DNA from 4 places in the Paenibacillus sp. FSL H8-0048 genome. Region 3 is predicted to be linked to each of the others. Evidence: riboswitches for the same ligand, from Rfam matches in the RefSeq annotation. Region 3 holds a riboswitch; each other region holds the start of a gene.

Region 1 (5,355 bases), 3.8 Mb from region 3:
ACTTGGCCACTTCATCCAGCTCGGCAACTAATGCTTTGTACTGCGGCGTTCCGGGAGTGATATACAGCTTGAATTGACTCTGGGTAATCGGCTTCTGCACATTGGTCCATACCGGCGCGGTTCCCGGCAGATTCTGATGGAAGGTCATGGCGACAATGCCACCACCCTCATGCCACCGTATAGCACTGTCCACGACAGCCTGACGCTGTCTGGCAATGGTCTCCTTGGATTGATTGCCTATAGCTCCCAGCTCATAGCCATGCAGAACCGCATAGCGGCCGCTTGTTGTGCGGAGCTTATTATTGAATTCATCGGGGCTCTCCAGGTAATCATGCTGGCCGGAGATCATCCCCTTGCCGCTAAGATCACTGAGATAGCTTAACAGTGCGGAAGCCTCCTTGGAGGCCGAAGGATTAATGGGCTTTATGGGAGCGGGGGCGGCAGGTGCCGTAACCTTGGCGGCTGCGGGCAGACTGCGCCCTTCCCCCCATGGAAGTAATGAAAGGATAAGGATTAGAGGGAAAATAGTTGTATATAGCCTGTACTTACGGTAAGTGTTCAATGTAATCTCCTTTCTCCAGCCACACTTCTCCGGCAGAACCCTGAGGTTATACCACCCGGATTGTCTGCCTTTCTATAGCTTAGTAGCCCTGCTGGTAAGCAGGGCCATTAAGAGTGTGGCTTACAGGATTTATAATTGTAACGTCTTAACCAGTAACAGCGCCAATGATGAACACAGCTGCGGACCTTATGAGCTTAGGAAGCGGACGGGAGGAACAGCGCGCTTGCCGGAACGGTACCCTTGGCCTGGCTCGGACTCTGCCACATCAGCCGCGCTTTTGCATCCCCTTGATTCTCATAATACTCTACCTGGATATCATACAGCTCGCCTGCGGTCAGGCTGATGCTGCCCATGCGTTCAGTGCCGCTCTGCTTCACCCAGCTGTCAATCACAAGCTCACCGTTCACCCGTACGCGGATACCGTCATCGGAATGGGTATAGAACTGATAAGTCTCCGTGTACAGCGGCTTAATCTTCCCGCTCCAGCGGACAGAGAAGAAGTCTATGCCGATAGCGGCATCCGGCGAGCCCTGGCGCCAGTTGAAATCAAGCACAGCATCGGTACGCACTACAGCGGGTTCGCCCGAAAGCGTCATGTTATTGAAGTATTCCGCGTACAATCCATTAGCAGCAGGGACTTCTACCGGCAGATCCACCGGTGTTGCTGTAGGAGTAGGAACGGGAACAGGAGCCGCTGTCGGCGTTGGCACCGGTGTTGGCGTTGGTGTCGGTGCCGGTAATGGCGTCAGTGTTGGTGCTGGCATTGGTGTCGTTACTGGTGCCGGCGTTGCTGTCTGCGCTGGTGCTGCTGTCGCTGCTGGTACCGTGGTCGGTACTGCGGTTGCAGCCGGAGCAGGTATGGATGTGTTGCCTGCCCTGGAGAAAAGCGCACTTGCAGGTACGGTTCCCTTCACCTGGCTGGGACTCTGCCACATCAGATGAACATTCGCATCGCCTGCATTCTCGTAATACTCTACCTTGATGTCGTACAGTTGCCCGGCAGTCAAGGCTATGCTTCCTGTGCGGGCCGTTCCGCTCTGCTTGACCCAGCTGTCAATGACGGCTGTGCCGTTCACCCACAAGCGGATACCGTCATCCGATGTAGTATAGAACTGATAAGTCTCACTGTAAGCGGGCTTAATCTGGCCGGTCCAGCGGATCGAGAAGTAATCTACTCCAAGTGCGGCATTAGGGGTACCCTGACGCCAATTGAAGCTGATGACATCATCGTTACGGACCATAACCGGTGTCCCCGAGAGCGTCATGTTCTTGAAGTATTCTCCAAGCAAGCCATTCTGGGCAGGCTTACCCTCCGTATCACCGGGAGTTGGGACCGGCTTCGGCGCAACGGTAGGTGTTGCGGTAGGCGTTGCAGTTGGCGTCGGTGTTACGGTTGGTGTTGGTGTCGGCGTTGCAGTTGGCGTCGGTGTTACGGTTGGTGTTGGTGTCGGCGTTGCAGTTGGCGTCGGCGTTGGTGTTGCAGTTGGTGTCGGTGTTACGGTTGGTGTTGGTGTCGGCGTTGCGGTTGGCTTAGGAGCCGCCGCCGGAGCAGACCAGGCCTTATATTGGTCACGGGTCAGTGTGTAGCTGTCATTCATGAAATTCTTGATCGTAGCTGTGCTGTTATTCTCGTAGAGCATCTTGCCCCAGTTCATCATAAACACATAATTCTGCTGGGTCAGCTTCAGCTTCGAGATATTTGGCATTTCACCGTTCTCGCCGATGCCTATCGGCTTGCCGCCAGCCAGGCTGGTCAGATCATCATGGTATTTATTCAAGTAGTCATTATTGTATATATCCGCCGCCAGCACATCCACTCTGTCCGCACCCGGATAAGTCCGTGGATAGGGATCGGAGTTTGCATTCGGCGCATTCGGGTTCCATACCCAGAGCAGATTATTTAACTGATGAACGTTCACGAACCGGTCATACATAATATTCCACAATGCTGCAAAATTATCTTTCTTCCCCCACCAGAACCAGCCGCCGTTCATTTCATGGTAAGGTCTCCAGAGGATCGGAACCTTAGCATCCCGCAGGCTTTTCAGAGAGACAGCTACTTTATCCAGATCGGTGATCAGCGCATTATACTCTGGTGTTCCGGGGGTTACGTATTTGTTAAATTGCGCCTGGGTGATTGACTTCTGCACATTGGACCATTCGTACTTGGTGCCCGGCAGATTCTGGTGGAAGGTCATAGCGACAATGCCGCCTGCTCTGGACCAGTTCGTCGCACTCCAGACGATATTTTTGCGTTGTGCAGCTACTCCGCTCTCACTCTGCCCACCGATTGCTCCAAGCTCATAACCATGCAGTGCTGCGTATTGTCCGCTTGTTCCCTTCAGCTTGTTGCTCAGCTCATCCGGACTCTCGAAATAGTCATGCTGGCCTGTAATGATTCCATTTCCCGAGATTTCATACAGATTGTTCAGCAGCTTGACCGCCTCGGCTGAGGCGTTAGGGTTCACCGGCGCTCCTTCAGAAGGGGCAGCCTTGACGGTGGAAGGGGCGATTCCCAGTCCCACAGGTACAGCAGACCATACCACGGCCAGCGACAGCACAGCGCAGAGCAAACGAGACTTACGGTAAGTTTTCACAATATTCTCTTCCTTTCGGTAGCCAGGCTGCCACTCTTGCGAAGGCCCTATAGCTTTGCGTCCCTGTCTTTCGATCAGGTTTGCCTTTGTCGTTTTGGAAGGATCAATCCCTCTTACCGTAAATTATCGTCTTTATGCAATTTTTTTGTAGAGCAAACGCGAATTTCTCCGAATAAATAGTTCCGAGTACCTGTTTTGATTTTGTAACAATTGGTTAAATAGATAAGTTAGACCTACGAAATGAACTGATGTAGCGCTATATCCTCCCAGTCCAGAGTAATACGGATGTTGTCTTCCTCTACCAGCTCAGACCCGGTCTGCACCTCAATGAACTCCACATCGGTAAGAGCCAGAATGGCATGCTTGGTCCCTTCCGGTATCCGCACCACATCTCCCGCCTTCACCGTATGCATCTTCTCATTGATGACTATGCTGGCTTCCCCGCTGACGAAGGTCCAGATTTCACTGCGTTTGTGATGCAGCTGATAGCTGATATTCTTACCCTCATTGATGAAAATCCGCTTGGTCAGCACCTCGTTGCCCTCGTCATATTTCACATAGTCGATCACCTTGTAGTGGCCCCAGCGGCGTTCCTCGTACATCGGTCTTTGTTCAAAGGTCTTCAGCACTTCCTTGATCCGCGGACTCTCGGTCTTGTGTGTCACCAGAATGCCGTCCGGGCTGGCGGCGATAATCAGATCCTTCGCCCCGATCACGGTAATCGGAATATCCAGCTCGTTAATGAGCGAGGTGCCCTCGGAGTCTGCCGTTACGAAGCCCTTGCCGACATGGTTGCTGGTCATTTCCTCGGTCAGGGTGTTCCAGGTACCCAGGTCCTTCCAGAATCCTGCGTACGGCTGCACGACGATGTTCTCCTCTTTCTCCACCACTTCATAATCGAAGCTGATGGAAGACAGCAGCTTATACTGCTTCTGCAGCTCCTCGTAATTCAGCGGCAGCCCTTTGCGCTGCAGAATATCCAGCAGGTAACCCAGGCGGAAGGCGAACACCCCGCAGTTCCAGAGCGCGCCCTGGCTGATCAGCTCCTCGGCCTGCACACGGTCCGGCTTCTCCTGGAAGTGGCTGACCTGCAGATAACCATTCGCTCCCGCATCTGCGCCCGTTGGAATAATGTAGCCGTATTTCTCCGAAGCATGCTCGGGCACTACGCCCATCAGCGCCAGGTTCGCTCCGCTCACCAGCATAGTGTTCTCCAGTTGCAGCACCGTTTCGAAAAAGGAGGATTCCACGTATGGGTCCACCGGCAGAATCGCCACGGTCTCGCTTGGGGAAACTCCCGCGATGGAATACAGATAGGCCGCCGTCAGCGCAATGGCCGGGAAGGTATCCCGCCGCTCCGGCTCCACGATGATCGGCACCCCGCTGCCGAGCTGGCTCTGGATCATCTCCACCTGGCTGCGTCCGGTCGCCAGATAAGAGGACCCGGCCATGCCATTCTCCTCCAGCTGTCTCCATACCCGTTGTACCATTGATTCCGGTTCACCTGCCGGACTTGCCAGTACCTTCAGAAATTGCTTGGAGCGTGAATCATTGGACAACGGCCAGAGCCGCTTGCCTGAGCCGCCTGATAGAAGTACTAGTTTCATAGTGAACCCTCCATATCGTATTGTTATTGGGTATTTCTTATTGCGGTTGTAAGTTAAAACCCCGCCTGTTATGAGGGTCGCTGCAAGGAATTTTGGGCTTACGGCCCCTGCCCAATTTGGATTTCCTGATTAAAACCGCTCCTCGCGGTAGAAATCCAAATACAGCATATGCTTCCGAAGCGAGCTTTCCTGCGGAAAGCTTTTAGGCGGACGCTACGCTCCTACAGCTCCAAAATTCCTCTCCGCTCCATTTCATAACAGGCTTGTGATTTCATAACCGCTTCGCCCGCAGGCGAAGCTCCCGGCTAAAGATCCGGGTATTGCCGGCTTGTTGTAGCGGCAATAGGAGCGGGCTGCCGCTTGTTCCAAGGCGTCGCCGCTGACCTAGCGGCTAGAGAAAGCAAGAATTCCAAGACCGGAATTCAAAACCGGGAATCAAGACTCTTGTTCCAAGGGCTTGCCGCACAAATTTGCGGCGGCAGAAGCTGGTTAGTTTAAGTACGGGACACAAATGCTGCTCAGTTGCTCCAATTGGCTCGAATCCGAGAAATCAGGGGCACTTGTGCTCCTCATTTCCACATCCAGCCAA
Region 2 (5,355 bases), 3.2 Mb from region 3:
ACAGCAGGTGTCGGCGTTGGTGCCGGTACTGTTGTTGCTGTTGGAGCAACCACAGGTCCCAGCGGTAGCGGATCATCATTCACAGCCACATCATTGCTCACGATAAATCCGATAATCGGAGTCGGCGTAGGCACTGGAGGGAAACTGAACGGCGGCGATGTTGGCGCTGGCGTTGTTACTGGTGTTGAATCTGCTGTCGGTGTTGCTGTCGGTGTCGGTGTTGCTGTTGGCGTTGCTGTAGGTGTCGGTGTTGCTGTTGGCGTTGCTGTTGGCGTTGCTGTCGGTGTTGCTGTTGGCGTTGCTGTAGGTGTCGGTGTTGCTGTTGGCGTTGCTGTCGGTGTTGCTGTTGGCGTTGCTGTCGGTGTTGGCGTTGCTGTTGGCGTTGGTGTCGGCTCTGCCGTTGGCGTCGGTGTTGGCTCTGCCGTTGGTGTCGGTGTCGGCTCTGCTGTTGGCGTCGGTGTTGGCTCTGCCGTTGGTGTCGGTGTCGGCTCTGCTGTTGGCGTTGGTGTTGGCTCTGCCGTTGGCGTTGGTGTTGGCACTGCCGTTGGTGTCGGTGTTGGCTCTGCTGTTGGCGTTGCTGTCGGTGTTGGCTCTGCTGTTGGCGTTGGTGTCGGCTCTGCCGTTGGCGTCGGTGTTGGCTCTGCCGTTGGTGTCGGTGTCGGCTCTGCTGTTGGCGTCGGTGTTGGCTCTGCTGTTGGCGTTGGTGTCGGCTCTGCCGTTGGTGTCGGTGTCGGCTCTACTGTTGGCGTTGGTGTTGGCACTGCCGTTGGCGTCGGTGTCGGCTCTGCTGTTGGCGTTGGTGTCGGCTCTGCTGTTGGCGTCGGTGTCGGTCCTGCCGTTGGTGTCGGTGTCGGTACTGCCGTTGGTGTCGGTGTCGGTCCTGCCGTTGGCGTTGGTGTTGGTACTGCCGTTGGCGTCGGTGTTGGCACTGCCGTTGGCGTTGGTGTCGGCTCTGCTGTCGGCGTTGGTGTCGGTCCTGCCGTTGGCGTTGGTGTTGGTACTGCCGTTGGCGTTGGTGTTGGTACTGCCGTTGGCGTCGGTGTTGGCACTGCCGTTGGCGTCGGTGTTGGCTCTGCCGTTGGTGTCGGTGTCGGTACTGCCGTTGGTGTCGGTGTTGACACTGCTGTCGGCGTTGGTGTCGGTCCTGCCGTTGGCGTCGGTGTTGGCACTGCCGTTGGCGTTGGTGTCGGCTCTGCTGTCGGCGTCGGTGTTGGTACTGCTGTCGGCGTCGGTGTTGGTACTGCCGTTGGCGTTGGTGTCGGTACTGCTGTCGGCGTCGGTGTTGGCACTGCCGTTGGCGTCGGTGTTGGCACTGCCGTTGGCGTCGGTGTCGGTACTGCTGTTGGCGTCGGTGTTGGCACTGCCGTTGGCGTCGGTGTTGGCACTGCCGTTGGCGTTGGCGTCGGCTTCACTGTCGGCGTTGGTGTCGGCTTCACTGTTGGCGTTGGTGTCGGCTTCACGGTCGGCGTTGGCGTCGGCTTCACTGTCGGCGTTGGCGTCGGCTTCACTGTCGGCGTTGGCGTCGGCTTCACTGTCGGTGTTGGCGTCGGCTTCACGGTCGGCGTTGGCGTCGGCTTCACAGTCGGCGTTGGTGTCGGCTTCACAGTCGGCGTTGGCGTCGGCTTCACTGTTGGTGTTGGCGTCGGCTTCACAGTCGGCGTTGGTGTCGGCTTCACAGTCGGCGTTGGCGTCGGCTTCACAGTCGGCGTTGGCGTCGGCTTCACGGTCGGCGTTGGCGTCGGCTTCACGGTTGGCTTTGGAGTTGGGGTGCACAGAGGTGTAGGTGAAGGTTTTATAGTCGGTGTAGGCTTCACAGTTGGAGTCGGTGTTGGTTTTACTGTAGGTGTTGGCGTTACCGTTGGTGTCACTGTGGGTGTTGGCGTTACCGTTGGTGTTGGTGTCACTGTTGGTGTTGGTGTTACCATCGGCGTTGGTTTCACTGTGGGTGTCGGCGTTACCGTTGGTGTTGGTTTCACTGTGGGTGTTGGCGTTACCGTCGGCGTTGGTGTCACTGTGGGTGTCGGCGTTACGGTCGGCGTCGGACTCGGCGGCGGCCCCTCTCCCTCGTACATTCCAAGGTGCATCTCAACACCGCCGCTAAAAGATTTTGCAATCAGGGTCCCGTACAGCTCTGCTCCCTTATAATGAATATCCGCTCTGGGTGCGAGAATCGTCCCGTAGAAGGACGTATACTCGATATTCACCTCAGAAGCCTCGTAAAAGTTGAACAATACTTGACTGGCCCTGCCATTATTCATTGCAAAACTTGGCACATTGACTGTAGACCCGCTAATATTAATAATCAACGTTGCGTTCGGGGCAATATTGAATTGGATGTAATTCGTTTTTGCCAGAGTAGCGGCATCCAGATGAACGACATTGAAGGCATCCGGTGCATTGATTGTAAGCTGCCCATAATGATTATCGCCAATCTCATTCGTGCCGGCTAAGGCTCCATACTCTGTGGATCGGGAGATCAGCATCTGCTGCTCGGCTGCAAAATCAATCGGGCTGGCATTTTTCTTCCCGCCTTTAATGCTGACACTAGGCTCATTGGCTGTAAAGCTATTCCCAAATACCACATTTCCATAGATCTCTCCGCTGCCCGAATGTACAAAATCCTTACCGGCCACAAGTACATCCGTCGGAGCAGCATCCCTGTATGCTCTGGCTACTCCGTAGCCTCCGGTGAGGGTAATGTTCCCTGCCGCTGCCAGGCGGCCTTCAATCTGATCATTGCCTTGCACAAAATCCCCGAAAATAAAAGCATTAAAATTCCCTGCAACTCCTAAAACCGGTGTTGGCGTATACGGCACCCCTGAAGCTGCTCTAACATCCGTCCCCCATGTAAAGGCACTGGATAAAGTCAATAGGCCCGCCATAATGATGGCGGCTGTTTTACGTACTCTTTTTTTCAATAGTCCACACCTCCTAGTTACTATTCTATGAATCTGTCACGCGACTATAACAACAAAAAGACCGCCACGAAGGGTTAGCTTCACGGCGGCCGGACGACCCTAGCCTCAACTTTAGAGACAGTAGATTCCTGACTTTGCGTCCCGTTCTTTCGATACGGTTTGCGTTTGTACATGATTTCGGTATGAAATTGAGATTCGCTTATGTAAATTCATGGTTGAGTCTATGACATTTGTTACTTTTGTACTAATTTTAGTTTATCCGCTCCCCCACCCTATTGTCAATCCATTCCCAGTATATTTTTTGAAATTATTTTCGCAATGATTTCTTATTGAACCCTTGTACCATAAGGCTTAACGGGCGAGTCTCTTGTTTATCTGCTGACGAAAAAAGTCGAGAAATCAGAGAATCGGCTGTAGCCGTTTATCTCTTCTCTCTACAATTGTATCAATTTATATTATTAAAATTTGATGCATTTGTCCTATTTCATCACCCTCAGCCCAGCTCCACTCATCATCTGCTCCTGTTCAAAGCAATTTTACCTATTTATAGGCATCTCAACTGAAAAAAAGTGCCGCCCATAAGGACGACACCTGCTAATAGAATTCATATATTTTGAATAAAAATGTCGCCTAGGCAGACCCGAACAGCTGAACCCAGCCAATCATCGATACCCAGAGCGGAACACTTAGAATAATCCCGAATACCAAACCACGGCGGAGACTTCCTTCATGACTCATTGCCATTCTCCTTTGAGCTGATTTATTTTTCAATCTTTATTATTTCAATTTTAATATATAATAATTCGTTTTATTTTATTGCGAAAAAAATCACATTATTTGAGTAATTTATTAAACCCATTGATTATTTTTTGAAAAATGAGTTACAATGCGAATATACGTTCTCTTCGAGGGGTTGAGAGAGATGCATAGAGCAGAGAGTCAGGATAACCTGCTGGTCAAATCCTATATTTTGCTGCCGCTTATACTATCCGCCTTTGAGCGCGATGCTTCTGCTATATCCTCAGAGCTGCGCACGCCCGCGCCTTATCTGGAGGTGATCCAGAGGGCCGTCCATGCCGCTTCTGCCGATCTGCGGGAGATTCGTGCCGGGATGCGCGCCCGTGGTCTGAAGGTCTATGAACAGCAGCGGCTGGAGGCGGGCGTTGAAGCCAGATTCGTCTGCAGAGGTTATCACGAGCGGATGCTGCTGCTGGATGATGTGATTGCCGCCCAGGCCACTCTGCATATGCGGAGATATCTGGGTATGGAGAAGACGGAGCAGGGCGGCGGTTCGAAGTAAGGTTAACAAAAGAAGCCTGCCGCAAGCGGCAGACTTCTGCATTAAATGATCACCCGGATGCGGTTACATTAACAACGTCCAATACCCGAGCGTGCCGCATATAACCACCACAGCTACCGGGTACAGGATTCTACGGCTTACCTGATCCCTGAACGCAAGAAACAAACAAAGCATACAAAGCCATGCAATTAGAAGGCTTCCCATCTATTATGCATACGCTCCTTCCCGGCATTCCTGCCCCTCTCCAGCGGTAGACCGCCTCAGAGCACAACTATCCTTATATACTTATATAGGAAGATTCCCCGCCGAATATCCCAATTATACCAGCTGACAGCCAATCCGGAGCATTATTTCTTCAACAATGCCGTCAGAAAATTCACATTTCCTCTTCCAGCACAGGATATTCCCAGAACCCCAGACGTCCCTTGGCAGGGATGGGATGTACCAGCGGAACAACCTCCTCCAGCTTCCAGGCATACCTTCCTTCGGCATAATTGCCGAATATATATTCATTGCCGTCCGGCCAGCCTTGCTGCGCCAGCTCCGGCGTCACCTCACAGCAATCCGCAATGCGGCTGACCGCAATGATCCTGCCGGTTGGCAGATTGTCCGCAGTGTAGCCATGACGGGCCAGCAACGACTGATACGGCTCCGTCCGGCAGATCGCCTTATTCACCTGCATCCCGGCATGAATGGCTAACTCTCCCCGGTAGGCAGTCCGCCAGGTCCGGGTTTCGATTTGTTTTTCTCCCAGCGCAATTAACGTGGCCCACGGCTGGCGAATGGTCAGGCATTTCATAATGTAGCTTGCCTCCTCTGGTGATAGAATAATAGTTAAGAAGGAAGACAGATAAAATATAGGTAACAAATTAGATCAAGAGTACGGGGTATTAAAAATGAAAATTATTCAATGAGGATACCACATATAAGCTAGGTGTCAAATATAATCATGTCCAGGTTAGAAGAATTGATATTGAACTGTTTGAAGATCAAGAAAAGGGGCTGTCCCAAAAGCCATGAAGTGGCTGCTTGGGACAGCTCTTTATTTTGTAGTAGGATCAACGTGAGCACTTGGGTGAACGCTGCGCGAACGGACCGTTGTTCCAATCGCTGTGCTCTCCAGATTTTTTTCATTCC
Region 3 (5,355 bases):
TCAATGTCCTTAATGCGAATCCCTGCCATAGTACAGACCTCCTAAAGTTTTGTTAGCTATGCCTCTCACGAATGTGCTTCTTACAAAACTCTCTCCAGCATTAGCAGCCGTTACAATGAATGAATAGGTGCGTTTCACGCGGCTGATTTTAGTTTAAATTGTATTTATTAAGCTTGTACGGTTGAAGTGATTTCCAGGTTCTCAAGTCCGGCTTTGCGTCCCAGGCGTGCCAGCTGCATTTTGAGGATCGGGTTATTTTCCAGGGTCAGACTCACCTTCTGGAAGCCGTCAGCCTTGAACATGATGAAGCAGCCTTCAAGCAGCGGTACAACATCAGGAGCCGTTACATTCAGCTTGCGGCAGTCGATTTCTAATGCATATTCAGCAGGGCTGATCGGGTTAATGGTCTGCTGGTAAGCCTGTATAGATTTGAGTCCGTCCTCGTTAGAAAAGGTTCCCTCCAGCTCAATATTGATTACTTTCTTCGCAGTGTCTGTCTTCAGAATAAATTGTCCCATGTTGATCTCTCCCTAAGTGTAATTTGTAATACCTCCAAACCATCATTCCAGCGACTCCATTCGACAAAATCGCATTTGATTTGGGATATTTTGCCTTCATTATAACCAGATCATGTTGAAATGTGCAATCAAAAGTCGAAAATTGTAGATTTATGAAGATTTTTCTTTAATCTCTTCCAGGGTATCCAGCAGCACATTAAAGGCCGAAATCACCCGGGGGGCACCAACGCAAGGAGTGAGATGCAGCAGCACCCCCTTAATCTGATCGACGGTCATGCCAACGCGAAGTGCCATTACATAATGAACCCCTAGCTGCTCATATTGCCCCATCGTAATCAGAGACGAGATCACCGCGATCTCCTTCCAGTCAGAGCCAATCGTGGTCCGCTGAAAAATATCACCATAGGCATTGCCCATAATATACTCGGCTAATTCCGGAAAATGCTCTTTAATCGGAGCCAGGGCTTTGGCCCCGTAATCTCCTGAGAGATCAGTGAAATGTTCGAGTCCGCTGTTCTTGTTCATGCTTTTGGCCTCCTGATAGTAGGTTAGAAAAAGTAAGCGAATGCGGCTTCTTACGTAAGATCCAGCGTGCGGTGAGCCGTAGGAGGCATCTCATCACGGTCAGTCAGCAGCTCAATGACAGAGGTCTTGTTAAGTGCGATAGCCTCGCGGATTGCGGCGGCGAACTCCTCCTGCGTCTCACAGCGGAAGCCGGCTGCACCCAGCGATTCGGCGAATTTCACAGCATCCATCGGAACCTCGAAGATCGTACCGTCAATCCGGCCGGTCGTTTTCTCCATGCCCTTGAGCGCCATATCCAGCTGCATATTGTTCACCACGATGAAAATCACCGGAATATCCTTGCAAACGGCCGTGTTTATTTCAGCTCCTAGCATCATAAAACAGCCGTCACCGGTTATACAGAAGACGGTCTCCCCGGGAGAGGCTGCCTTGGCGCCGATGGCCATGCCAATTGAATTGCCCATGCAGGCAAAGTAGGCATCGAATATGAAGCTGCCGGGCCTGCGGACATTGAACCATTTCACCGCATTGAAGCCATGGCTGCCATCATCTACGAACACGCTGCTGTTGTAGGGGATTAGTTCGCTCATCGTGCTCATTACCGAAGCCAGAGATAGTCCCGCCAGCACGGGCAGCTCGTCATTGTAATCATTGGAGATAGTAATTTCATGCTTGGTGACTGTTGAGGGGTCCAGCTTCTGAAGATACAGCGCCAGGTTGTCCCTTAAGTCTCCGCCGACAGCGATGGTGGACGAGGTGAGGATTTTGCCGACAAAGGTTGGATCTACGTCGAACTGAATCAGCTGCTGCGGATGATTCTCCGGCTTCAGGTTGCAGATGGTCATGTCGCTGAGACGGGAGCCCAGAACAATGAACAGGTCGCTGTTGTTCAGCAATTCATCGCCGTGCGACGAGCCTCCAACACCGACAGGACCGTGATAGAGAGGGTGATCATAAGCTATGGCGCCTTTGCCGCCTGGAGAGGTGACTACAGGAATGTTGAAGGTTTCGGCCAACTGCACCAGTTCCTGATGCGCCCCGGAGCGGTTAACGCCTTTACCGGCAATGATCAGAGGGCGGGCGGATTGATTAATCGCCGAGATGACCCGGTCATAGTTCTGATAACTGACCAGTCCCTCGCGCTGCGGCAGAACAATCCGGCATTCCGCGAGCCGCTCTGTCTGCACCTCAAACGGAATGCAGAGATGGACCGGACCTTTCCGGTCACCGAGGGCGATGGATAGGGCATGGTTGAAAATCGTGCTGAAGTGATCGCCGCGTTCTACGAGCTTGCTGAAGAGGGTGGCCGGCCGGAACATATCCGCCAAATCAGCCAGATAGGAAGTGGAATCCTGACATTGGGGAATGCCCAGCTCCTTGATGGACTGATGGCCGGTGATGAAGAGGACGGGAAGATTATTGGCCTTGGCATGCGCTGCTGCGGTGAGCAGATTCGTTCCGCCCGGACCGGAGGTGCCGAAGGCTACCCCGAGGCTGCCGGTCTTTAGAGCGTAACCGCCGGCGGCGAAGCCGGAGCTGGATTCGTGCCGGCCGGGGATGAACTCTATGCCATAGTCGACCATTTTCAAAGCGATGGGGCAAATAGACTTGCCTATGATACCAAAAGAATGAGTGACTCCCAGATTGCGTAAAGCTTCCGCCATATAATCTGCAACTGTCTTCAGAACATCCACCCCGCATGTTGTTATTTGTATAAGTCAGCAATAGAAAACCTGTACTCAACATTGGAGCACAGGTCTGTTGCACGAATCACCATAATCAAACGCGAAACCTAAGGCGTTCACAGTTTTTCAGCAACCTGGCTGTCATGATCCCACTTCAGAAATGAGACTGTAGATCCATGGCTTTGCGTCATTCCCTTTCGGTGAATTTTGCCGGTATGCGGTTATAAATCAATCTGTGGAGAATTTTCCTTTACAATATATTCCTTGCTGCTCTTTTGTCAATAACCCCTGCGAGAAGAAACTCGGAATTTGCCGAATATTCAGGAATAAAAAGGGCTGAATATTTGGAATTTCAAACTTTTGAAAATGGTTGTCCCTGGAAGACTAAAGTCTTAAAATGCAAATGAGAATTCTGGGCTATTATTATTAATAGTAAGTACAAAGACTTATTGTAATCCTGAGTTACTGCAAAATGTTAAGAATTCACTAGATATACAGCACTTAAAGATTCGATGATAGGACTTAAGTAATGGACAGGTGAGATGTTGGCTTATAGACAAGCTAAGACAATAGAACGACTATAGTAAAGAAGTGCAAAGCATGCTTTTTACCCTTATGCACAATTTCAACAATTTGTGAATATTACATAACAATCTTAGTTTGGCCAGAGAAAAAGAGACACCACCCGCAGAAAATCCCGCAGGCGTGTCTCTTTGTACCGAAGCTAGAATTTGAAAATATGAATCGTTTTTTGCAGATTAAAGACGGCGGAGGTCATCTTCTCTGTCTCTTCAGCCACGGATTGCAGCGCGTGAATCTGTTCGTTCATTGCGGCAGATACCTCTTCGGTCCCTGCGGCGGTCTCCTGGGTGATGGCTGAGATATTCTCGATCGCGCCGGAGATCTTGAGCGCGCTCTCCAGCATAAGGTCACTCTCTGCGGAGAAGGAAGCGATCTGTTCGGTTATGTATTGGACACTATGCACAATTTGAGCAAAGATGTTAGCCGTTTCCGTTATCATTTCATTCTGTACCTGAACGACCTCTTCGTTAATGGCGATATTATCGATGGCCTGCTTGATATCCGCTTCAATGCTGCGGACCAGTCCGAACACCTCTTTGGTGGAAGCGGTGGATTCCTCGGCCAGCTTGCGGACCTCCTGGGCAACAACTGCGAACCCGCGGCCATGCTCACCTGCACGGGCAGCTTCAATGGAAGCATTGAGCGACAGCAGATTGGTCTGTTCGGCAATTTCGGTAATTGTCTTGGTTATCATCGTAATGCCGCGTGCGTTCTGTGATAGGGCTTCGATCGTATCCGCCACCTTTTGGGTAGCCTGGATGTTCTTACGCATGCCTTCGGCTTGGGTATCCACGGATTGCCGTCCCTGTTCAACCAATTCCAGCGTATGTACAGATCTTCTATTCATTTCTTTAGTGGAGTTCGTATAATTGGAGACTTTGATTTCGATATCCTTGATCGATTCGGTCATATCAGCGATATCCACCGAGATTTCGTTAGCACCCAGAGCCAGCTCATTGGAGGAGGAGGCCACCTGAGCCATTACAAATTTCAGGTTCTGATTCTTGTCTTCAATCCCGCGGCTGGCGTCCATAACCTGACGGGTAATCTGTGAGGCATCGGTGAGGATTTTTTTGAGCTTGTCAATCATGGTGTTGAACGAGCGGCTAATGTCACCCATCGAGCCATTCTCGTCGGCACGGCTGGTGAAGTCGCCTTTGGCAATCGTGTGCGTCACATTGGAGATATCCTCAAATGAAGATGTAAGCGTTCTCTCAATGAAGCGCGCAAGCGGGTAAGTCAGCGCTGCCAGGACGGCGACAAGAATAATGCCGATGAGCAGCCTGTCCATCAGTATTAGTGTGATTAAGACAGGGACAGCGAATAAAGCGGCAACCAGGTAACATCCGGTGACGATTTTTTGTTTCAATGGAAGCTTGTTCATCCAGTCCATAATGTAGAGTCCCCCTATAAATAATAATGTGTATTGTAATATTATAGGGGATACTAGTGCATTTGGTCTATTATTAAAAATCGTATAATGCTGCCGCTTCACGCAGAGCTGAAGCAACCGTATCCGCAAGCTCAGGCGGTGCCGTTACCTTGATGCCCTGACCCAGGGACAGGATGATCCGGCTCGCAGACTCCGGCGTGTTGAACTCGGCCTCGGCCCTAATCCAGCCTGGGGCCTCAGAAGGCTCCTGGTGCATCAGGGTGACGTAACGCTCCTTCTGCAGCTCTTTCATTGTGCGGTCCCTGACAAGCAGGCTGGCGGGGTACCGGGGCAAGGCAGACTTGAACGCAGCGGTGGAGGTCTCCCAGTACTCAGACAGGACGAAATCCTCCGGCCGCTCAAAGGACTCCTCTGTGACTTTGGCCTCAGTGATTCTGGAGACCCGGTATGTCCTCAGCTCACTGTCATGTCCGGCGGCCAAATACCAGACGCCGCGCTTGACTACAAGCCCCAGCGGTGCAACCAGCCGCTCGGCAGCGTCCTCCCCGCGCAGATAGGTGATGATCACCTTGCGGTTCTCCCATAAGGCTCCCTGCAAAGCGGGCAGGCAGGGATAGGTCTCCCCGGAGGGATGCCACCCGGCTCCGTCGAT
Region 4 (5,355 bases), 3.1 Mb from region 3:
AGGAGGAAGAGAAACGCCTGACGCTGGAAAAGACCGATAAGGCCAGAGCGGAAGAGGCCGAACGGCTCGCCATAGAGAAGCAGAAGGCTGCTGACGAAGCGCTGAAGCTGGAGCATGAACAAGCCCGGAACCAGCCGCCCGCAACCAGTCCTCCTGACAAAAGCCAGCCGGCAGAGGAGCCCGCTCCAACAGCGCCTGTACAGGATACTCCAGTCCCCACAGCTTCAGCAGCAGCAGAGGTTATTGCTCCAGCGGCCACTCCTGTGCCTGAGATTCTTTTACCGGAACCCACTCCAGATCAAGGACCTAACGGCGTAATTCCGGGCACTGTGATGGACGACGGGCAGCCTGCTCCTGCAGCTACACCGTCTCCACAATCCGACACCAGCAAAGGCGGCGAATAAGATGCGCATCCGAAAAATAGCAGGTACGATCATCTCCACACTGATTCTGATTGTGTTCCTCGTGCTGATCACAGCCGTTGTGATCTCCAAAGCCTCCGGCGGCGAGCCCTCCTTCTTCGGCTATCAGATTAAGACGGTTTTGTCCGGCTCCATGGAGCCAGGCATCCAGACCGGTTCCATTGTGGCCATTAAGCCGGGCGGAGACATGACGCGGTTCCAGAAGGGCGATGTGATCACTTTTCTGAATCCGGATAATATTCTGATCACCCACCGCGTGGTCGATGCCGAGCTGAACAGTGCGCTGGGGCAAGCCAGCTATATCACCAAGGGCGACAATAATGATGCAGCCGACACCGCGCCCGTCAGTTCCACGAATGTGGTAGGTGAGTACACCGGCGTAACCGTCCCCTATGTGGGCTATGCCATGAGCTTCGCAGTCTCCAAAGCCGGCAGCGTAGTGCTGATGATTATTCCCGGGCTGCTTCTGCTCCTCTACGCGCTGTATTCTTCCTGGAAGGCCGTTGCGGCACTGGAAAAGAAGAACGTGGCTTCATCCGCAGCCAGCGGAGGCGGGCCGGATAGTCTGACTGACCTCGTCCAATGATCGATTGTCCTCTCCCGTTTACGAAACGCGGAGCCACAATACAGCTCTACAAAGCAGACTCATAAGAGAGGGATGAACAAATGAACGTCAAAAAAACATTAGGTCTCGGCGTTGTATCGGCAGCATTAGGCTTAACCCTGGTCGGCGGAGGTACCTTCGCTTACTTCAGCAGTACCTCTACTTCTTCAGCTTCTTTTAACAACGGAACCCTATCATTGAAATCTGATCCCTCTGTCATTGTTAATCTCAGTAATCTCAAGCCGGGAGATACAGTCTTACGGGACTTCAAGCTCAAAAATGACGGAACGCTCAATATTCCCAAAGTGGTACTGCGCACCTCGTCCGCCATTACAGACGCCCAAGGTGATAACGGTACGCATAATTTCAAGGATGATATTATTGTGACCTTCCTAGTAAACAAGGATAAAAAGGAATCACCGCTTCTGGTCATCTCGCTGGCCGATCTGGAGAAGGAGAGTCCCGATCTGGTGGCCCGGGGAATTCTCGGAGCAATCTTAGGCGGAGAGAAATCCGGCATCAAAGCCGGTACCTCGGATGACCTGACCATTCAATTCGCCTTCAAGGAGACCCTCCAGCCGCAGAACTATTATCAGGGCGATACGCTTGCGCTGACGCTGAATTTTGAAGCCAACCAGGAAAAAGGCAGTCTCAAATAATTTCAGGGCAAAACAAACCATTCGAGGAGGAAATCAATCATGGGTATCAAAAAAACATTGGGTCTTGGCGTAGCATCGGCGGCACTGGGCTTGTCTTTAATCGGCGGGGGCACCTTCGCTTACTTCAGCTCCACAGCCACCAGCACGGCAACCTTCGCCGCAGGTACGCTGAAGCTCGGCTCTTCCTTCAATACTCCGGTAGCGTTGACGAATCTGAAGCCGGGAGACTACACCGTCCGCACCTTCACCTTGTCCAATGACGGCACACTGGATATCAAATTCCTCAAGCTGGCCACCACTTACACCGTAACCGATGCCAAGGGCGATAACGCGGGCCAGGATCTCGGAGACCACTTCAAGGTCAAGCTTCTCGATAACACGTACACCGGCGGTTCACTAAGCGGTCATGTGCTGTCCGAGATCTCCCTGAAGGATCTGAAGAACACCCCCAGCTACGATCTCGTAGCAGCAGGTGTACTGCCAGGAGGGATTGCCGCAGCCGGGTCCAAGACCTTTAAGATCGCCTTCGAGTTCGTAGACAACAGCCAAGATCAGAACATTTTCCAGGGTGACGGCCTAGCTCTGAACTGGACCTTCGATGCACTTCAAGGACTGGGAGAGGCCAAGTAAGTCAACACTCAAGTGGAAAACGGCTTTGCCGTCCTTTGAAAGGACGATACCGTTTCAGCAAGACGGCACATCCTTCCCCCAACCGGGCCGGGTGTGCCGTTTCCTTTTCCCAGGCTGCCGGGCTTAATGATTTTTGTCCGATTTGCGGTTTTTTGTTATACTGACAAGTGAAAACGGCTTTGCCTTTCTATGAGGGCGGTACCGTTTCAGTGAGAAAGATAAGGATATAGCGCGAAGCATATCACTTCTTATCTTTTAATAAAAAGTACGGAGGGCGTTGTAATCGTGTCAGATACTATGGGAGGCCGCATCCACAAACTCCGGCTGGAGAAGGGCTATTCGCTATCCGAGCTTGCGGATAAGGCTGATGTGGCGAAATCATATCTCAGTAATGTAGAACGCAATATTCAATCCAACCCCTCCATTCAATTCATCGAAAAAATCGCTGACGCGCTTCAGGTATCCATTCATGCACTGCTGTATGGCGGACTGGCAGAGACGGAAGAACAGGCTCTGGACGGGGAATGGTTCCGGCTGGTTCAGGAGGCCATGGCCTCCGGTATAAGCAAACGTGAATTCAAGGAATTCCTTGATTACCAGAAATGGCGGATGGAACAAAAGGACAATTAAACGCAGCATTGTATGTCACAGGGAAGACTCCGCACGGCAGGGAGGCCGCCTTCGGCGAAGGCATGCTTTCAAGCGGCATACAGAAAAGGCACAGCGTACCGGGCGCTGTGCCTTTTCTGTATGTATCGCAGCAATGATGACCGTCCTTACATCGCCTGGAGCGCCTTCTCACTTAGAAACCGGCGGATCTCCTCCGCCGCGATCCCCGCCTGCTTGGCAGACATCAGCAAGTGCACCCATTCTAAATCCAGATCTACTGCCTGCAGCTCGTCATTCCCCTGGTTGGACATATCCAAGAAATCTCCTCCTAGAATTTTCGCGTCCCCAGGCAGTCCGGCCATCATAGTAGTATTGCTACTTTGTAGTATCTCTACTTTAGATCCGAGACTTTGTGCCCCTGTCTTTCGGCAGGTTTACCTTTTACTGGACCCTTTCCATCATGAAAGGATCTGGCAAGAATCGATGAAACCGTTCTCCGCAATAACATTATACAAGATCATGCGCGATTAGTGTGTCGTTTTCTGGAATTTTTTTATGATAAAATGTGAGGAAACTTAGCTAATATTGCCAGTGGCTTGTATAAATATTTCCAGTTCCAAGTTCAAACCCTAGGTAATAGTTTAAATATACTAAAGGGAACTCTAACTGCTCCGCCTTACCGCTGCGCGCAACATCGCATAGAGACAATTACCCATTTGTATGGATTACGGACAGTGATATGGATTGAACTTGTTGAAAATTTAAGTTAAGGAAAAAGTGGCGGAGGGGAATTTTGGAACTGGAGGAGCGGTAGCGACCGCCTTTGTCTGCGGATTTCAACCGTTAACAACGGGATAAAATCAAGAAATCTGCAGACAACAGCGGCCGGAGGTCCAAAACTTCTCTGGAGTCACGGCCAATCCCAAAGCATAAAAATCAATTTGTTCAATTAAAATACATGATTAATGCCTATTTATGATAGTTCCGTATGAATACTGTAATGAATCATGCCAAATTGCGAACGGATTGACCGAAAGTATGAATTGATTTACCCCGCCGGAAAGTAGCACAATAAGGTGAGAATGAAACCGCAAACATTTGCAGCTCCGCCAAGTGGCACACTGGATGCCCCGCGTGGAGTTTATCCGTTAGGAGGACCTATTCATGGCAGTCAAAGAGCCCTATAACGACACAGTATGGAGCAAATACTACGGCCCCAACCTGGGCTACATCCAAGAAAGATATGAGCAATTTGTCAAGGACCCCTCTTCTGTTGAACAACATTACCGCGATCTCTTCACCGTATCCGGTCCCCCTCCGCTGGCACCCGATGCCGAGAGGGCTCCAAGGCCTGCCGTATCAGCAGATGCGCAGTGGCTCAAGAAGGCTGTCAAGGCCTCGAAGCTGATCGCAAATATTCGAATATATGGCCATATGGCTGCAGACATTGATCCGCTGGAGCGCAGCACGAACCCGATGGCCAAATGGCTGGAGCTGGAGACCTACGAGCTTACCCGCGAGGATCTTAATGCTCTGCCTGCTTCGCTGATCTGGGATAATGCCCCTGCGGATGTGCATACCGCGATGGATGCCGTCCATAGAATGCGTCAGGCCTATACCCAGACCATTGCCTATGAATTCGGGCATGTACACGATGAACGCGAGCTGCGCTGGCTCAACAGCCAGGCGGAATCAATGACCTCCCCTGCCCCGCTGAATAATACAGAGCGCAAGGAGCTGCTGAAGCGGCTGGTTCAGGTGGAGCATTTCGAGACCTTCCTGCACAAGACCTTCGTCGGGCAGAAACGGTTCAGCCTGGAGGGCAATGATGCCCTCGTGCCGATGCTGGATGAGATTGTGCGGGCCGCCGCGCATGACGGCGCAGAGCATATCCTGATGGGCATGGCCCACCGCGGAAGACTTAATGTGCTGGCTCATATTCTGGGCAAGCCCTATGATATTATTTTCTCGGAATTCCATCACTCGCCGAACAAAGAGCTGTTCCCTTCGGAAGGCTCTATGGGTGTGACCTACGGCTGGAGCGGTGATGTGAAGTATCATCTCGGGGCTGACCGCGCCGTCCGCGAAGGCGAGACCGTTCGCACCCGGATCACGCTGGCCAATAACCCGAGCCATCTTGAATTTGTCAATCCTGTCGTCGAGGGCTTCACACGCGCCGCACAGGAAGAGCGCAATGCTCCGGGACTGCCTAAGCTGAACACAAGCAAGGCTATGGCTGTGCTGATGCACGGCGATGCCGCCTTCCCTGGCGAAGGTATTGTCGCTGAGACGCTTAATATCGGCAAATTGCAGGGTTATCAGAATGGCGGTACCGTGCATATTATCGTCAATAACCGGATCGGCTTCACCACAGAGAGCGAGGACTCCCGCTCCACCCATTATGCCAGCGACCTGGCCAAAGGGTATGAGA

The links. Region 3 has a riboswitch for cyclic di-GMP ahead of NSU18_RS31310 (thiamine pyrophosphate-binding protein). Riboswitches for the same ligand answer to the same signal wherever they lie in the genome.
Region 1: it holds a riboswitch for cyclic di-GMP, as region 3 does, so the genes downstream of both, NSU18_RS14430 (PA14 domain-containing protein) here and NSU18_RS31310 (thiamine pyrophosphate-binding protein) in region 3, are expected to answer to the same signal.
Region 2: it holds a riboswitch for cyclic di-GMP, as region 3 does, so the genes downstream of both, NSU18_RS17155 (choice-of-anchor A family protein) here and NSU18_RS31310 (thiamine pyrophosphate-binding protein) in region 3, are expected to answer to the same signal.
Region 4: it holds a riboswitch for cyclic di-GMP, as region 3 does, so the genes downstream of both, NSU18_RS17605 (anti-repressor SinI family protein) here and NSU18_RS31310 (thiamine pyrophosphate-binding protein) in region 3, are expected to answer to the same signal.

Annotation. Positions count from the first base shown of each region.
Region 1 is NZ_JBBODF010000001.1:3,404,273-3,409,627, forward strand. Features, by position in the region: gene NSU18_RS14425 (glycosyl hydrolase) at 1-562, opposite strand, end outside; gene NSU18_RS14430 (PA14 domain-containing protein) at 757-3,159, opposite strand; cyclic di-GMP riboswitch class I at 3,174-3,254, opposite strand; gene NSU18_RS14435 (sugar phosphate nucleotidyltransferase) at 3,393-4,766, opposite strand.
Region 2 is NZ_JBBODF010000001.1:4,044,956-4,050,310, forward strand. Features, by position in the region: gene NSU18_RS17155 (choice-of-anchor A family protein) at 1-2,918, opposite strand, end outside; cyclic di-GMP riboswitch class I at 3,000-3,092, opposite strand; gene NSU18_RS17160 (hypothetical protein) at 3,841-4,218, shown strand; gene NSU18_RS17165 (ASCH domain-containing protein) at 4,595-5,017, opposite strand.
Region 3 is NZ_JBBODF010000001.1:7,232,330-7,237,684, forward strand. Features, by position in the region: gene NSU18_RS31295 (3-oxoacyl-[acyl-carrier-protein] synthase III C-terminal domain-containing protein) at 1-29, opposite strand, end outside; gene NSU18_RS31300 (hypothetical protein) at 168-518, opposite strand; gene NSU18_RS31305 (carboxymuconolactone decarboxylase family protein) at 669-1,043, opposite strand; gene NSU18_RS31310 (thiamine pyrophosphate-binding protein) at 1,094-2,737, opposite strand; cyclic di-GMP riboswitch class I at 2,854-2,950, opposite strand; gene NSU18_RS31315 (methyl-accepting chemotaxis protein) at 3,453-4,703, opposite strand; gene NSU18_RS31320 (helix-turn-helix transcriptional regulator) at 4,777-5,355, opposite strand, start outside.
Region 4 is NZ_JBBODF010000001.1:4,147,464-4,152,818, forward strand. Features, by position in the region: gene NSU18_RS17580 (hypothetical protein) at 1-404, shown strand, start outside; gene sipW (signal peptidase I SipW) at 406-1,008, shown strand; gene NSU18_RS17590 (TasA family protein) at 1,089-1,685, shown strand; gene NSU18_RS17595 (TasA family protein) at 1,725-2,315, shown strand; gene NSU18_RS17600 (helix-turn-helix domain-containing protein) at 2,613-2,945, shown strand; gene NSU18_RS17605 (anti-repressor SinI family protein) at 3,092-3,235, opposite strand; cyclic di-GMP riboswitch class I at 3,270-3,373, opposite strand; gene NSU18_RS17610 (2-oxoglutarate dehydrogenase E1 component) at 4,089-5,355, shown strand, end outside.